3 regions of the Catenulispora sp. GAS73 genome follow, and region 1 is predicted to be linked to each of the others. Evidence: riboswitches for the same ligand, from Rfam matches in the RefSeq annotation. Region 1 holds a riboswitch; each other region holds the start of a gene.
The links. A riboswitch is a leader RNA that binds a small molecule or an ion and turns the genes downstream of it on or off. The one in region 1 is predicted to bind cobalamin.
Positions count from the first base shown of each region.

Region 1 (5,602 bases):
CCAGCGCTTGGCCCTTCGTGCCGGGCATGGAAGTCGGCGGCGAGGTGACCGCGCTCGGGGAGGGCGTGAGCGGCTTCGCCGTCGGCGACACCGTCGTGGCGTTCACCGTCGACGGCGGCGGCCTGGCCGAAACCGTCGTCGCCGAGGCCGGCCTGGCCGCGCGCGTTCCCGACGGCCTCGCCCTCGAAGCCGCCACGACGGTCCCCCTCACCTGGGCCACCGCCGTCGGCCTGGCCTGCGCCGCTCACGTCGCCGCCGCCGACCGCGTCCTGGTCACCGGAGCCGGCGGCGGCGTCGGCGACGCACTCGCCGCGGTCCTGGCCCTGCGCCACCCCACGGCGCTGGTCGGCGGCACGAGCGCACGCTCCGCCGCCACCCTCGCGGCCGCTTACCGCCCCGCGATCCGCGACGCCGAGTTCGCCGCGAACGCGCGCAAAGCCGCCGACGACTCGCTGTTCGACGTGGTCCTGGAATCCATCGGCGGCGACGTGTCCGCCGCGATGCCCGCGCTGCTCGCCCCCGGCGGCCGCCTGGTCAGCTACGGCGCCGCCGCCGGCCAGCCGGACCCCGCCGCCCCGACCCTGGCGGACCTGCGCCGCAACAACTGGACGACCTCCGGCTTCAGCATCATCAACCGGGCCCGGGGCGACGCCGCCGCGGTCGGCGACCTCATCGCCGCGGTCTTCGCCCTCACCGCCGAGGGGCTGGCCATCCCGGCGCCGCGCGTCATCGGTTGGAGCGAGGCCGCCGAGGCGCACATCGCGCAGGCCGAGAACCGCAGCCCCGGCAAGACCGTCGTCGCGGTCCGGGGCTGACCGCGTGACGCCGCCGCCAGCCGGCTCGCGAGGCTCGGCCGACTCCCGCGTCGACTCGCGAGGCTCGGCCGGCTCCCGGGGCTCGGCCGAGCCCCGGACCCCGAGCGAGCCCACGCAGGAGCGCGCGCGCCGCACCCGCCGCGCGATCCTGCTGGCCGCGTCCGAGTGCTTCGCAGAGGTCGGCTACGCAGCGGCCACCACCAGCGAGATCGCGGCCCGCGCCGGCGTCACCAAAGGCGCACTCGCCTTCCACTTCCCGGCGAAGGCCGCCGTCGCGGCGGCCATCGTCGAGGAATGCTACGAGCAGTGGCCCTCGCTGGTCGCCGAAGCGACGCCGGCGCACGACCGGGTACTCGACCTCCTCGGCGAGGTCTTCGCCCGCATCGCGGCGCAGATCCGCGAGGACCCGATCGTCCGCGCGACAGTCCGCCTGCAAGCCGAGCGCGCACAGATCTCCGAGCCGGTCCACATGCCGTTCGTGGACTGGATCGCCACCTCCACCGACCTGTTCCGCAGCGCCGCCGAACGCGGCGAGCTCCGGCCCGGAGCCGATCCCGGCACACTGGCCCGGGCCTCGGTCGCCGGCTTCCAGGGAGTTCAGCACGTCTCGGGCATCCTGTCCGGCCACGCCGACGTCGCCGACCGAGTCGCCGAGTGGTGGTCGGTCATGCGGGCCGGCATCGCCGCCGCTTCCGACGATCACGTTTCCTGATCGCTGCCAGTCGACATCTCCCCTTGTCCGCAATCCCGTCTCCGACTGGAGTAGACCCATGTCCGTCATCCCCGCATCACACGCCGATCTGCTCGACCGCCCCGTCTTCTGCCACCTGGCGACCGTCCGCGCCGACGGCACCCCGCACGTGAACCCGATGTGGTTCCTGTGGGACGGCGAGTTCCTGTCCTTCACCACCTCGACCAAGCGCGCGAAGTACAAGGAGCTCAGCGAGCGCCCGCACGCCGCGGTCTCCATCAACGACCCCGACGCCCCGTACCGTTACCTGGAGCTGCGCGGGACCGTGGACCGCATCGAGCCGGACCCGGAGGGTGACTTCTTCGCCGTCCTGGCCGACCGCTACGCGCTGCCGATGGACGGTCCCGTCGGCGACGCGCCGACCCGCGTACGGATCTACCTGCGGCCGACGCACGCCACCTTCCAGTAGTCCCCTGACATACAGCATGTTGATTGGAATTTGAGCGCCGCCACAAGATATGGTGTCCGACGCAGCTGGTTCGACCACCGCCCCGCACAAGGGCGGCGGTCGAGGCAAGAGGGAACCCGGTGCGAGACCGGGACTGCCCCGCAGCGGTGAGTGGGAACGACAGCCGTCGTACACACTGGGCCGAGTGGCGCCGGAAGGCGCCGGCCTGGGAAGTGACGGCCAGTAGGTTCGCGCGGTCCTCCCCGGGCCCGCGAGCGCCCACGAGTCCGAAGACCTGCCAGCCGTGCCGTGCCCGGACGTGGGGTACGGCTGGTCCGAGGCCGCGTGGGACGGCTGACGGCGGAGCGCGTCGCGGCTTTCGCGTGCCTCCGGTGTCTGCTCGCCAACGGTCCGGACCTCGGACCTACGACTGGCGAGGAGAAGGTTGTGACGGTCACGCTCACACATGTCGAGACCACAGAGGCAGCGAGGCGCGCGGGGGCGCAGGCGCTGCCGACGGTGACCACGACAGCGACGACAGCAGCTCAGCTCGAAGCGGAGATCGAAGCAGAGCTCGCAGACAAGTCCGCGGACCTGCCCGACGTCGACCCGGCCCGCGTGGCCCGCAAGACCTTCGCCGGGCTGCCGCCGAACGCCACCGCCGACCAGGTCGCCGACCTCGCCGTCCAGAGCGCGGCCGAGCTCATCGGCGAGGAGCCGCAGTACTCGAAGCTCGCCGCCCGCCTGCTGTCCGGGGTCATCGCCCGCGAGGCCGCCGGCCAGGGCGCGACCACCTTCAGCGCGTCCATCGCCGTCGGGCATCGGGAGGGCCTGATCGGCGACGTGACGCAGGCCCTGGTCGACTCGGCCGCCGGGCAGTTCGACGCCGCGATCGACCCCGAGGGCGACCTCCGCTTCGAGTACTTCGGCCTGCGCACCGTCTACGACCGCTACCTGCTGCGGCACCCGGTGACCCGCCGCGTGATCGAGACCCCGCAGCACTTCCTGCTGCGCGTCGCCGTCGGGCTGTCGCAGGACCCGCAGGAGGCCGTCGGCTTCTACCGCCTGATGTCCTCGCTGGCCTACCTGCCCAGCTCGCCGACGCTGTTCAACTCCGGCACCCGGCACACCCAGATGTCGTCCTGCTACCTGGTGGACTCCCCGCGCGACGAGCTGGACTCCATCTACGACCGCTACCACCAGGTCGCGCGCCTGTCGAAGTTCGCCGGCGGCATCGGCATCGGCTTCTCCCGGGTCCGCGGGCGCGGCGCCCTGATCCGCAGCACCAACGGCCGCTCCAACGGCATCGTCCCGTTCCTGCGCACGCTCGACTCCTCGGTCGCCGCGGTCAACCAGGGCGGCCGGCGCAAAGGCGCGGCGTGCGTGTACCTGGAGCCGTGGCACCCGGACGTCGAGGAGTTCCTCCAGCTGCGGGACAACACCGGCGAGGACGCGCGCCGCACGCACAACCTGAACCTGGCCAACTGGATCCCGGACGAGTTCATGCGGCGCGTCGAGGCCGACGGCCTCTGGTCGCTGATGGACCCCGACCAGGTGCCGGAGCTGCCGGACCTGTGGGGTGCGGAGTTCGACGCGGCTTATCGCGCGGCCGAGGCCGAGGGCCGTTACGTCCGGCAGGTCTCGGCGCGTGAGCTGTACGGCAAGATGATGCGCACGCTGGCGCAGACCGGCAACGGCTGGATGACGTTCAAGGACGCGTCCAACAAGCTGTGCAACCAGACCAGCGCTCCCGGTAACACCGTTCACCTGTCGAATCTGTGCACTGAGATCATCGAGGTCTCCTCCGACGCCGAGACCGCGGTCTGCAACCTGGGCTCGATCAACCTGGCCGCGCACCTGACGCCGTCCCGCGACGCCGTGGACTGGGACCGGCTGCGCGCCACGGTCCGCACCGCCGTGGTCTTCCTGGACCGCGTCATCGACATCAACTACTACCCGAGCGAGCAGACCGCGGCGTCGAACCCGCGCTGGCGCCCGGTCGGGCTGGGCCTGATGGGGCTGCAGGACGTGTTCTTCGCGCTGCGGCTGCCCTTCGACGACGCGCGGGCGCGGGAGCTGTCGACCCGGATCTCGGAGGAGATCTACCTGACCGCGCTGGAGACCTCGGCCGGGCTGGCGGAGGAGTTCGGCGCTCACCCGGCATTCGCGGACACCCGCGCGGCGCGCGGCGACCTGCAGCCGGACCTGTGGAACGTCGCCACCGCGCCGGAACTGGCCGCGCGCTGGAGCACGGTACGCGGCCGGATCGCGGCCACCGGCCTGCGCAACTCGCTGCTGGTGGCGATCGCCCCGACCGCGACCATCGCCTCCATCGCCGGCTGCTACGAGTGCATCGAGCCGCAGGTGTCGAACCTGTTCAAGCGCGAGACGCTGTCCGGGGAGTTCCTGCAGATCAACACGGCGCTGGTCGGCGAGCTGAAGGCGCTGGGGCTGTGGACCCCGGCGGTGCGCGAGGCGATCAAGCGCGCTGAGGGCTCGGTGCAGGGCGTCGAGGCGCTGCCGGCGGAGATCAGGGCCCTGTATCGGACGGCGTGGGAGCTGCCGCAGAAGGCGCTGATCGACCTGGCGGCGGCCCGCGGGCCGTTCATCGACCAGTCGCAGTCGCTGAACCTGTTCCTGGCAGCGCCGACGATCGGGAAGCTGTCGTCGATGTACATGTACGCCTGGAAGGCCGGGCTGAAGTCCACGTACTACCTGCGCTCGCGGCCCGCGACGCGGATCCAGCAGGCGACGGTCGCCACGACGGCCGCCACGGCCGCCCCCGCCGAGCTGCCGGTGATCGCCGACGACGACGCGATCGCCTGCTCGCTGGAGAACCCCGAAGCCTGCGAAGCCTGCCAGTAAAGGAAATCCCTCTCATGCTGCTCGACCCGGGTCTCGACCTGACCCTGCGCCCGATGCGCTACCCGCACTTCTTCGACCGCTACCGCGACGCGATCAAGAACACCTGGACCGTGGAGGAGGTGGACCTGCACAGCGACCTGACCGACCTCGACAAGCTCTCGGTGGCCGAGCGCCACCTGGTCTCCCGCCTGGTCGCGTTCTTCGCCACCGGCGACACGATCGTCGCGAACAACCTGGTGCTGAACCTGTACCAGCACGTCAACAGCCCCGAGGGCCGGCTGTACCTGTCGCGGCAGCTGTTCGAGGAGGCCGTGCACGTCCAGTTCTACCTGAACCTGCTCGACACCTATGTGCCGGACGAGGACGAGCGCACGGAGGCGTTCGCGGCGGTGGAGAACATCCCCTCGATCCGCCGTAAAGCAGAGTTCTGCTTCCGGTGGATCGACTCGCTGGGCGATCTGAGGCGGTTGGAGACCCGCGACGACCGCCGGGCCTTCCTGCTGAACCTGATCTGCTTCGCGGCGTGCATCGAGGGGCTGTTCTTCTACGGCGCCTTCGCGTACGTGTACTTCCTGCGCTCGCGCGGCCTGCTGCACGGCTTGGCGTCGGGCACCAACTGGGTGTTCCGCGACGAGTCGATGCACATGGCCTTCGCCTTCGACGTGGTGGAGACGGTCCGCGCCGAGGAGCCGGACCTGTTCGACGACGAGATGGCGCAGCAGGTGCGCGCCATGCTGGCCGAGGCCGTGGAGTGCGAGACGCAGTTCGCCGAGGACCTGCTCG
Region 1 is NZ_JBGCCM010000020.1:169,488-175,089, forward strand. Features, by position in the region: gene ABH935_RS28810 (zinc-binding alcohol dehydrogenase family protein) at 1-815, shown strand, start outside; gene ABH935_RS28815 (ScbR family autoregulator-binding transcription factor) at 820-1,527, shown strand; gene ABH935_RS28820 (PPOX class F420-dependent oxidoreductase) at 1,586-1,975, shown strand; cobalamin riboswitch at 2,025-2,272, shown strand; gene ABH935_RS28825 (ribonucleoside-diphosphate reductase subunit alpha) at 2,516-4,819, shown strand; gene ABH935_RS28830 (ribonucleotide-diphosphate reductase subunit beta) at 4,834-5,602, shown strand, end outside.

Region 2 (5,602 bases), on a different contig from region 1:
TCGGGCAGAGCCTCGTCGTGCAGCGGGTCGAACGGGCAGACCTCGGCACCGGCGGCGGCGAGCAGTTCGGCGTTCTCGGCATAGGAGAAGGTGAATGCGGGCCCTGACGCAATGGCGATGCGCGGGCGCGGTCGGACGCCGCGGCCCCGGCCGATCTCCTCGGCGGGGTCCCAGGCGGTGACGTCCAGCGGCGCGGCGCTGCGGGCCAGCCGGTAGACCTCGTCGAGCTGGACGCCGACGTCGACCAGGGCGCCGAGGGCGTCGACCGCGGCCACGGACTCGGCGCGGCGTTCGGCGACGGGGACCAGGCCGAGGTGGCGCGAGGGGTTCGCGACGGCGGCGTCGCGGCGCAGCGCCCCGAGGACCGGCACGCCGAGCTCGTCCAGCGCCTCCGTCAGGATGTTGCGATGGTTCTCGGAGCCGACGCGGTTCAGGATCACGCCGGCGATGCGCACCTCGGGGTCGAACGCGCGGAATCCGTGCACCAGCGCGGCGACCGAGCGTCCCTGGGCGGCGGCGTCCACGACGAACAGCACCGGGGCGTCGAGCAGCTTGGCGACCTGCGCCGTGGAGGCGAGCTCGCCCTCGCCGGTCGCGCCGTCGTACAGGCCCATGACGCCCTCGATCACCGCCAGGTCGGCCCCGGCGGCGCCGTGCGCGAACAGCGGCGCGATGCGCTCGGTGCCGACCATGTAGGGGTCGAGGTTGCGGCCGGTGCGGCCGGCGGCCAGGGAGTGGTAGCCGGGGTCGATGTAGTCCGGGCCGACCTTGAACGGGGCCACGGTGAAGCCGCGGCCCGTCAGGGCCTTGATGATGCCGGTGGCGATCGTGGTCTTGCCGTGGCCGGAGGCCGGGGCGGCGATGACGACGCGCGGCACGGTCAGCGGCGACGCGGTCACCACTCGATGCCCTTCTGGCCCTTCTGACCGGCGTCCATCGGGTGCTTGACCTTGGTCATCTCGGTCACCAGGTCGGCGGCGTCGAGCAGTTCGGGCGCGGCGTCGCGGCCGGTGATCACGACGTGCTGGCTGCCGGGCCGGTCGGCGAGGGTCTTCACCACGTCCTCGACGTCCACCCAGCCCCACTTCATCGGGTAGGTGAACTCGTCCAGGACGTACAGGCGGTAGGTCTCGGCGGCGAGGTCGGCCTTGATGCGCTCCCAGCCGGCGCGGGCGTTGTCGGCCTGCAGCTCGGGATCGGAGTGCAGGTCGCGCTGGATCCAGGACCAGCCCTCACCCATCTTGTGCCAGTCGACGGCGCCGCCCTGGCCGGTCCGCGCGTGCAGCTCGCCGAGCGCCTTGAGCGCGGTCTCCTCGCCGATGCGCCACTTGGCCGATTTGACGAACTGGAACACGCCGATCGGCCAGCCCTGGTTCCAGCCGCGCAGGGCCAGGCCGAATGCGGCGGTGGACTTCCCCTTGCCGGGGCCGGTGTGCACGATCGTCAGCGGCCGATTGCGGCGCTGGCGCGTGGTGAGGCCGTCATCGGGGACGTGCGTGGGTTGGCCCTGCGGCATCAGGCGGCCCTCCGGTCGGAGCGGGGTCGGTTGCCGTGCACCGCCGCGGTGAGCGCGTCGGCGGCGAGGTCGGTGAGGGGGAGGTGGTCGGCGCCGAGGTCGGCGGCCAGGCGGGTGGCCAGGCCGAGGCGAACCGGGCCGGACTCGCAGTCGACGACGACCGCGCTGCCGCCGAGGGTGGCTACGGCTTGGCGGAGGTGGGCCGCGGCTCGGCGCGTGTCGGCCAGGGGGTCGGCTCCGGCGGCACGCGCGGCGGATGCGCGCGGCGCCATGGCACGCGAGCCGGATTCAGCCGACGGCAATGCGGCGGCAAGCGAATTCGGGGCGGCTGCGCGCGAGGAGGCGATCGCTTGCGTGGCACGGCCGTCGGTGACCACGAGCACGAGCGGCCGGCGGTTCGGGTCGCGCATGCGCTCGACGCGCAGGACGTCGGCGGCTTGCAGCAGGCCAGCGGCGAGCGGGGTGCGGCCGCCGGTCGGGAGCGAGGTGAGGCGGGCGGCGCCGGCGTCGACCGACCAGGTCGGCGGGAGGGCGACTTCGGCGCCGCGGCCCCGGAAGGTGACCAGGCCGACCTTGTCTCGGCGCTGGTAGGCGTCGAGGAGCAGCGAGAGGATCGCGCCCTTGACGGCGGCCATGCGCTGCCGGGCGGCCATCGAACCGGAGGCGTCTACGACGAACAGGACCAGATTGCCTTCGCGGCCCTCGCGGATCGGTTCGCGAAGGTCTTCGGAGCGCAGGCGGAGCGCGCCCTCGCGACGGCCTCGGGCGACCTGCTCGGGTGCGGCGGCGCGGACCGTCGCGACGAGGTGGAGGCCGTGGGCGCCGGGACGCGCGCCGACCGTGCGGCCGCCGGTGGCGCGGGCACGTGAGCGGCGGCCTTCGGCGCCGGTGCCGACGCCTGAGACCTGTAACAGACGGGCTTTGAAGGGTTCGCTGGGAGTCACCACTCCCTGCTCGCCCGACGGGCCGGACACACGCTTCTGCTCAGTGGAGGTTCCGGTCGTCGGTTCGGACCCGGTTTCCCCGGCACCGCTCGCGTCCTGTTGTGCGGTTTGTGCGGCGCTGGATGAGCCGTTCTGCGGACCACTCGGTTGGTTGGGGGAGCCGTCGCCGTCGGGACCGCCCGAGCCGGGACCGGGATCAGGGTCCTCATCCCCGTCCGCAGCGTCCGCGGCGTCCTCCATGGCGTCGTCCAAGCGCTCCTCGTCGAGCCCCGGCGCGTCGAAGGGATGCCGCCGTCGCCGGTGCGGCAACGCCAGCATCGCCGCCTGCCGCACGTCCTCGGCGACGACCTCCGTCCGGCCGGCCCAGGCGGCGAGCGCCGTGGCGGCGCGGGCCGTGACCAGGTCCGCGCGCATCCCGTCGACCTCGAAGGCCGCACAGATGCGGGTGATCCGCAGGAGCTCGGCGTCTGGCAGCGTCACCGACGGCAGCAGCGCACGCGCCGCCTCGATGCGTGCGGCCGTCTCCTTGTCCGCCTGCTCCCAGGCCGCGGCGAAGCCCTCCGGGTCCGCCTCGTAGGCCAGCCGCCGCCGCACCACCTCGGCGCGCTCGGCCGGGTCCCGGCTCGCGCGGACCTCGACGGTCAGGCCGAAGCGGTCGAGCAGTTGGGGCCGCAGCTCGCCTTCTTCCGGGTTCATCGTGCCGACCAGCAGGAAGTGTGCGGCGTGCGAGACGGAGACGCCTTCGCGCTCGACGTGCGCGACGCCCATGGCGGCCGCGTCGAGGAGGAGGTCGACGAGGTGGTCGTGGAGGAGGTTGACCTCGTCCACATAGAGAAGTCCGCGGTGCGCCGCCGCCAGCAGGCCGGGTTCGTAGGCCGCGACGCCGGAGGCCAGCACCTTCTCCAGGTCCAGGGAGCCCACGAGGCGATCCTCCGTCGCCCCGACCGGCAGCTCGACCAGGCGCGCCGGGTGGGACTGCGAGGCCACGGCGCCGGCCGAGTGCACGGAGGGCGCGGAGGACGCGGTGTGCGGGCCGTCCGGGCAGGCGGGGTCGGGTGCGGCGGGGTCGCAGGAGAAGCGGCAGCCGGGGACCACGGCGATCTGCGGCAGCACCGCGGCCAGGGCGCGCACGATCGTCGACTTCGCGGTGCCCTTCTCGCCGCGCACGAGGACGCCGCCGACGGCCGGGGACACGGCGTTCAGCAGCAGGGCCAGCCGGAGGTCGTCAAGACCCACGACGGCGGTGAACGGGTACGGCGGCACGCCGGATCAGCTCCTCACGGGTATCCACGCCCGACAGGTCTCTTCACAAGAACACGCCGCGGGAGCGGCGTGCCGAGGGCGGTCGTAGTCTCCTGACTCTCAGATCCGCGCGCCTGCCCGGCCTTCCCAGAACGCTGACGTCCCAGTGGCTTCGCAAGCGGGAGGCGCTCCCTGATCACAGTGGCGGGACCGTTCCGGATTCGCACCGGATTCCTGCCGACCGTCCCGCGTGCAGCATCCCGCAGCGATCATCGGGCGTCAAACCGCGCCCGGGCGGCGCCGGCTGGCGGAATGTTCGATTCTGTCCCTCAATGGGAGGGTGAGCGAGCGACGGCGCAGAGCCCGTGTCCTGGGTGAATACGAGCTGGACGGCGGCGCGTTCGCCCTGGCGCGGGGTGAGCAACGCGACACGGCGGCGCCGACACTGACTCCGACCGCGCAGCAGCGGCTGCGCGCGCTCGGCCGGCCCGGGACGGTGTGGCGGGCCGTGCTGAGGCGGATCCGGACGACCTGAACCGCATAGGACTACACAGGACTACAGAGGAACAGGACTACAGCGGAGGCCCGTCCCCCGGGTCCTCCTGGTAGGAGTACCGCTGTTCCTTCCACGGGTCCCCGATGTTGTGGTACCCGCGTTCCTCCCAGAACCCGCGCCGGTCCGCCGTGAGGTACTCGATCCCGCGCACCCACTTGGGCCCCTTCCACGCGTACAGGTGCGGCACGATCAGCCGCAGCGGGAAACCGTGCTCAGGGGTGAGCGGGACGCCTGCGTAGTGGGTCGCGAACAGGACGTTCTCGCGCAGGAGGTCCTCGATGCGCAGGTTCGAGCTGTAGCCGTACTCTGCCCAGACGGTGACGTGGGTCACCTCGGCGGCCGGCGGCGCCAGTTCGAGGATGGTCCGGGCTCCGACGCCGCGCCAGGAGGCGCCGAGCATCGTGAACTTGGTGACGCAGTGGAAGTCGGCGGTCACCTCGACGGCCGGCAGGGCCCCGAACTCCTCATGGAACCAGATCGCCTCCGCGCCGTCGGCGGTGGCGCCGGTGACGCGGAAGTCCCAGGTCGCGGGCTTGAAGCGGGGCACCGGGCCGTAGTGCAGCACCGGCCACTCCCCGCGTTGCATGCGCTGGCCGGGTGGGAGCCGTTCCTCGGACTGCACTGTCTCGCCTTCTGTGTCCACCCCTGATCCCGGCTGCCCCATGGGGACCATCGTCCCAGATGTGGTGCACGGCACGTACCACGGGGACTTGGCAGGTGGCCGGCAGGTAGCTTAGGCTCCCCTAAGTCCCCCAGGCCCAACCCGCCGACTGCCGGAGCCCCGCTTGTACGCCTGCATATGCCACGCAGTGACCACCGCCGAGGTGGACGCCGTCGTCGCCCTGGGCGCCACGTCGGTCAAGCAGGTGCGCAAGGCGACCGGGGCGGGCTCCGCGTGCGGGACGTGCGTGAAGCGGCTGAGCTGCCTGCTCGCCGCGGCCCGGGTCGCCGACTCGGCGCCGGTGGACACGATGCCCGAGGCCGAGCGGCTGCCGGTGCCCGCACCGAAGCGCCCGGCGCTCCCCGCGCTCCCGATGTTCCAGCACGCACCGGACTGCCCGGCCGCGCTGCCGGCTCTGGGCTGAACCGCCGGTCCTCCTCGCGACGGGTCTGTTCGGCGTGCCCGAGCACGTCCCCATTCGGCGCAATCCGCGCCTGAGCCGTTACCTCCCGGATCGGCGGCTCTGGCAGTATCGAACGCCATGCAGGGTGACAAGGACATCATCGCGTTCCTCAACGAGCAGCTCACGGCCGAGCTGACGGCCATCAACCAGTACTGGCTGCACTACAAGCTGCAGGACAACCGCGGCTGGAAGAAGCTCGCCGAGTACACCCGCAGCGAGT
Region 2 is NZ_JBGCCM010000011.1:200,548-206,149, forward strand. Features, by position in the region: gene ABH935_RS18775 (cobyrinate a,c-diamide synthase) at 1-899, opposite strand, end outside; gene cobO (cob(I)yrinic acid a,c-diamide adenosyltransferase) at 896-1,516, opposite strand; gene ABH935_RS18785 (VWA domain-containing protein) at 1,516-3,723, opposite strand; cobalamin riboswitch at 3,811-3,937, opposite strand; gene ABH935_RS18790 (hypothetical protein) at 4,043-4,237, shown strand; gene ABH935_RS18795 (sulfite oxidase-like oxidoreductase) at 4,275-4,922, opposite strand; gene ABH935_RS18800 (bacterioferritin-associated ferredoxin) at 5,044-5,343, shown strand; gene bfr (bacterioferritin) at 5,461-5,602, shown strand, end outside.
Region 2: another riboswitch for cobalamin. It lies ahead of ABH935_RS18785 (VWA domain-containing protein); the one in region 1 lies ahead of ABH935_RS28825 (ribonucleoside-diphosphate reductase subunit alpha).

Region 3 (5,602 bases), on a different contig from region 1:
GCACCGGAGCATCGTCCACGTCGACGGCGGCCGGACCGCGGCCTCGGCCGAGCGGCGGCGGGGCTACCTGGACGCGATGGGGCAGCACGGTCTTGAGGAGTTCGCGCGGGTGCTGCCCGGCGGGTTCGGCGAGGAGGACGGCGCCCGCGCCGCCCGGGACCTGCTGGCCGGTCCGGTGCCCACCGCGATCGCCATGTTCAACGACCTGAGCGCGGCCGGCATGCTCGACGTGCTGCGCCGCAGCGGTTTGACCGTCCCGGGCGAGGTCAGCGTGGTGGGGTACGACGACGCCAGCTTCAGCCGGCTGGGCCACATCGACCTCACCACGGTCGCGCAGGACGTCGAGGCGCTGGCCACACTGGCGGTCGCGCGGGCGATCGCGCGTCTCGACGGCGCCCCAGTGGGCCGGCGGGAGGTCACCGTCGACCCGCACCTGGTGGTCCGGGGGACGACCGGTCCGCCGCCGAAGGCGACTGCGTAGGGCGGGTGGCCATGGACACGCCAAGCCACGGGAAGGGTGAGCGGCTACTTTGGTGTTGTAGGTGGGGCAGACCAAAAACCCACTGTCCAGCGAAGGAAGAGGAAAAGCGATGGCCACCGAGAAGGCGATTCTCGCCGGAGGCTGCTTCTGGGGCATGGAGGAGCTCATCCGCCACCAGCCCGGGGTCGTCTCCACCCGCGTCGGCTACTCCGGCGGCGACACGCCGAACGCGACCTACCGCAACCACGGTGACCACGCGGAGTCGATCGAGATCGTGTACGACCCCGAGAAGACCGACTACCGGGCCCTGCTGGAGTTCTTCTTCCAGATCCACGACCCGACCACGGTCGACCGCCAGGGCAACGACCTGGGCCGCAGCTACCGGTCCGCGATCTACTACCTGAACGACGAGCAGCACCGCGTCGCCGTCGACACCATCGCCGACGTCGAGGCCTCCGGCCTGTGGCCGGGCAAGGTCGTCACCGAGGTCGAGCCGGCCGGCGACTTCTGGGAGGCCGAGCCGGAGCACCAGGACTACCTGCAGAACTACCCGAACGGGTACACGTGCCACTACCCGCGCCCGAACTGGAAGCTGCCGCGGCGCGCGGAGGCGTAGGTACAAGCACAGGCACACAGCCATAGGCACACAGGCACATTGGCGCCGAGCCCGGGCATTCCCTCGCCGTAGCAACTGCGGAGGATGCCCGGGCTCGGCGCTGCCATTCGGCGGGTGGCGGCGGCCAACGGTCCGGCGCCCGCGGATATTGTTCGCCCCTTACCGACGAGTGAACCCGGCGTCGGTCTGGTACGTGTCACCGAGAGCGGTCAGAGTTCTTCCTCCCCCCGCAATCGGAGTTCGTGATGTGGATTCGTGGCGCTGTCGGCATCGTCCTGATCGTGATCGGGGGCGTGTGGATCGCTCAGGGTTCCGGCAATATGCACGGGTCGATGATGACCGGGCACTCCCAATACACCGGGCTCGGAGTGGTGGTGGTCCTGGTCGGGCTGGGCCTGCTCGCGTGGGCCTGGCGGGTGCGGAGCCGGGGTTCCCGGTAGCCGATGGCGGAATCTGCTGAGCCCGGCACCGAACGCCGACGCGCCGCCTGGCTGGTCGGCGGCCCGGTCGGCGCGCTGACCGGCGGGCTGATCGGGCTGCTCGCCGCGGCCGCGGGCGTCGCAGTGGGCGAATTCGGTGCCGCGCTGTCCGCCGCGTTCGGGGCCGGCGGCCCGAAGGCACCGGTCGTCGCGGTCGGGGAGTGGGCCATCGAGCTGAGCCCGGCGTGGCTCAAAGAGGCGGCGATCCGGAACTTCGGCACGCACGACAAGACCGCCCTGCTCACCGGCGTCTACATCACGATCGGTGTCGCTTCGGTGATTACCGGGATCGTGGCCCGTCGGTACCCGCACGTCGGGACCGGCCTGGCCGCCGCCTTCGGGCTGCTCGGGCTGATCGCGGCCGTCACCCGGCCGGTCGTCGGGTTCGGCTCCTGGTTCCCCGCGTTGCTGGCCGGTGCGGCCACTGTCATCGTGCTGCGCCAACTCACCCTCTGGAGTCTGCAACCGGGCGTCTCCGGCCCGGCCGCCGACCCCGACGAACGCCGCCGCTTCCTCGTGACGTTGCTCGGTACCGGAGCCGGCGCCCTGATCGGCGGCTTCGGCAGCCGTGCGTGGCTCAACTCCCGCTACAACGTCGCCCCGGCGCGCGCCGCCGTCGTCCTGCCCGAGGCAGCCACACCGCTGCCCCTGCTTCCCCCCTCAGTCCACCCGGATGTCCCCGACCTGGAACCCTTCTTCACCCCGAACGCCCAGTTCTACCGCGTCGACACGGCCCTGACCGTCCCGCAGGTCGACCCGAAGGAGTGGATGCTGCGGATCCACGGCATGGTGGACCGCCCGTTCACGGTGAGCTTCGCGGAGCTGCTCAGGATGCCGCTCGAAGAGCACGATCTCACCCTGACCTGCGTCTCGAACACGATCGGCGGCCCCTACTGCGGGAACGCCCGATGGCTCGGCGCGCCGCTGGCCCCGCTGTTGCGCCAGGCCGGCGTCCAGGCCGGAGCCGACCAGATCCTGTCCACGTCCTTCGACGGCATGACCATCGGCACCCCGGTGGAGGCGGTGCTCGACGGCCGCCAGGCGATGCTCGCGGTGGCGATGAACGGCCAGACGCTGCCGGTCGAGCACGGCTTCCCGTGCCGGATGCTGGTCCCGGGCCTCTACGGCTACGTCTCGGCGACCAAGTGGGTCGTCGACCTCGAACTCACCACCTTCGCCAAGAACGCCGCATTCTGGGTGGGCGAGGGCTGGGCGCAGCAGGCCCCGGTGAAGACCGCCTCCCGTATCGACGTCCCCGGAAACGGGGCGACCGTGCGCGCCGGCACCGGCACCATCGTCGTCGCCGGCGTCGCCTGGGCCACCCACCGCGGCGTGGACGGCGTCGAGGTGCAGGTCGACAAGGGCCCGTGGGCGCCCGCGGACCTGGCCACCGCCGACACCCCGGACACCTGGCGTCAGTGGTCGTACCCGTGGCATGCGACGCCGGGCCAGCACATCCTGACCGTCCGTTGCACCGACGGCACCGGGACGCTGCAAACACCGGTGATTCAGGACACGCTTCCCGACGGCGCCACGGGCTATCACAGCATTCAGGTCACCGTCGAATAGCCCTCTAGCCCTCCTCGCCGGCGGCGTTCCACCTCCGTTCGACCCGCGCGATCTTCCAATACGCGATCGCCGCCGCCCACACGGCCACGAACGCGCCGACGATCACGAACCCGACGTTGTTCAGGTTCAGGTTCGCGATCCAGTCGGTGACCGGGTTGACGAACCCGAACTGGTCGTGGACCACCCCGATCAGCTCGACGCTGCCGATGACCAGCGCGACGGCCACCGACAGGCCGGTGATCGTGAGGTTGTAGTAGACCTTGCGGATCGGGTTGGAGAAGGCCCAGTGGTAGGCGAAGTTCATGAAGGTGCCGTCGAGGGTGTCGAACAGGGTCATGCCCGCGGTGAACAGCAGCGGCAGGCACAGGATCGCGTACCAGGGCAGGCCGGCGGCGGCGCTGGAGCCGGCCAGCGCGAGCAGCAGCACCTCGGTCGCGGTGTCGAAGCCGATGCCGAACAGCAGCCCCACCGGGTACATCTGGCCGGGCCGGGTGATGGACTTGGTGAGCCGGCCCAGGATCCGGTTCATGAAGCCGCGCTTGTCAAGCTGCGCCGTCAACGCGGCCTCGTCGTACTCACCACGCCGCATCGCCTTGTAGACCTTGTAGATCCCGATCAGCGCGACCAGGTTCAGGATCCCGATCAGGTACAGGAACGTGCCGGAGGCGGTCGTCGACACCACGCCGAGGGACTGGCGCGTGCCGGATTTGTCGTCGGTGAGGTTCGTGGCCTGCCGCGCCCCGGCGGCGATCCCGGCAGCCAGCACCACGACGATGGTCGAGTGCCCGAGCGCGAACCAGAACCCGACCGACACCGGCCGCTTGCCGTCGGCCATCAGCTTGCGCGTGGTGTTGTCGATCGCGGCTATGTGGTCGGCGTCGAACGCGTGGCGCATGCCGAGGGTGTAGGCGGTGATGCCGAGGCCGAAGCCGAAGACCTGGTTACCGACCGTGTAGTGGTGCGGCGCGACCAGCCCGGCCAGGATCCCGAACGCGGCCACGTGCATCGCCAGGATCACCGCCAGCAACCCGCCGAACCGCAGCCAGTCGCCACGCAACCAGCGCACCGGCCCCGCGGACGAATCTTGGACAGCTCGGACAGAACGATTCGCAGGCACGCTCACGCGGCTCGCCTCCAGCACCTCGTGGATGGTCGATGTTCGGTGCCGTGGCCGGTCTCCTGGCTGACGGGTCGACGCCCCGGCCCCGCCTTCCCAGGCGCGTCACGCGCCCAGTGGCCGCCGCCGCGCCACACTCGCACGGCCGGCATGGAGCCGGTGCATTCCCGATCACAGTGGCGAGGGCCGCTCCGGTTTTCCACCGGTCTTCCCGAGCACCACGGCATGGTCACCGTAGCGAGCGGCTTGGAGGCGGGCAAGGCGGGGCCTGTGGCTTGTGCGCCACATCCGCACCGGCTTGACGCCACCGTCCTCCGGTGGTCAGATCCCGGGGGCGTTGCCGATCAGGATTCTTCGACGTGCGTGTGGGTGGGGATGGGGCTATGAGCGATCAGGGTGTTCGGGACGAGAAGTCCGCACGCGTGCGGGTCGCCGCCGAGCGTGCGGCCCAGCAGCGCAAGAGCATGCAGCGCCGCAGGCTGGGCGTACTCGGAGTGGTAGTGGTGGTGATCGGGATCTGTGTCGGCGTCAGCGTCGGGATCGCGGTGGGTTCGAACTCCGCCAAACCGCGGGCCTACACCCCGCCGACCGACGGCTCCGTCGTCGCCGACAAGTACGCGAACCCCGCGAACACGGCGACCGCTCTGTTCTACGGCCCCGCGTCGGCCCCGCACACCCTGACCATCTTCGAGGACTTCCGCTGCCCCTACTGCAAGGCGCTGGAGACGGGCTCGGCATCCGTCTACAAGACCTATGTGGCCAACGGCACACTCCGCGTGCTCTTCCACCCGGTGCCCCTGATCGACGCCAAGGACAACGGCAGCGGCTCCCTGCAGTCCGGCAGCGCCTCGGTGTGCGCCGCGACCGCCGGGAAGTTCGACGAGTACCACGACGTGCTCTTCGCCCACCAGCCGAACGAGAGCACCGACGCCTACAGCAGCACCGCGACGCTGATCTCGCTGGCCAAGCAGGTCCCGGGCCTGGACACGCCGGCGTTCGAGGCCTGCGTCACCGCCGGCACCTACAAGGGCCTGGTCCAGCAGAACTGGTCGGATTTCAACTCGCTGCGGCTGCAGGGGACGCCGACGTTGATGCTCGACGGCAAGACCCTGTCGCTGCCGAACAACTTCTGGCTGGCGTCGAAGGACGGGTCGTCGCTGGCCGGCTCGGACCCGGCGGTGTTGAAGCAGGTGTTCCAGAGCGCGGGACTTCCGGCGCTTCCCTCGGGGTCCTGAGCAGCCCCGGAACTCTGCTGACCGCCCACCAGTACCCGGGCTTGACCTTCGAGTCGACTCGAAGGTCTACCGTCCAGGTATGAGCACGATGCGGATCTCCCAGCT
Region 3 is NZ_JBGCCM010000005.1:49,214-54,815, reverse strand. Features, by position in the region: gene ABH935_RS08920 (LacI family DNA-binding transcriptional regulator) at 1-481, shown strand, start outside; gene msrA (peptide-methionine (S)-S-oxide reductase MsrA) at 591-1,097, shown strand; gene ABH935_RS08910 (hypothetical protein) at 1,343-1,537, shown strand; gene ABH935_RS08905 (molybdopterin-dependent oxidoreductase) at 1,541-3,145, shown strand; gene ABH935_RS08900 (HoxN/HupN/NixA family nickel/cobalt transporter) at 3,150-4,211, opposite strand; cobalamin riboswitch at 4,297-4,500, opposite strand; gene ABH935_RS08895 (DsbA family protein) at 4,646-5,497, shown strand; gene ABH935_RS08890 (MerR family transcriptional regulator) at 5,577-5,602, shown strand, end outside.
Region 3: another riboswitch for cobalamin. It lies ahead of ABH935_RS08900 (HoxN/HupN/NixA family nickel/cobalt transporter); the one in region 1 lies ahead of ABH935_RS28825 (ribonucleoside-diphosphate reductase subunit alpha).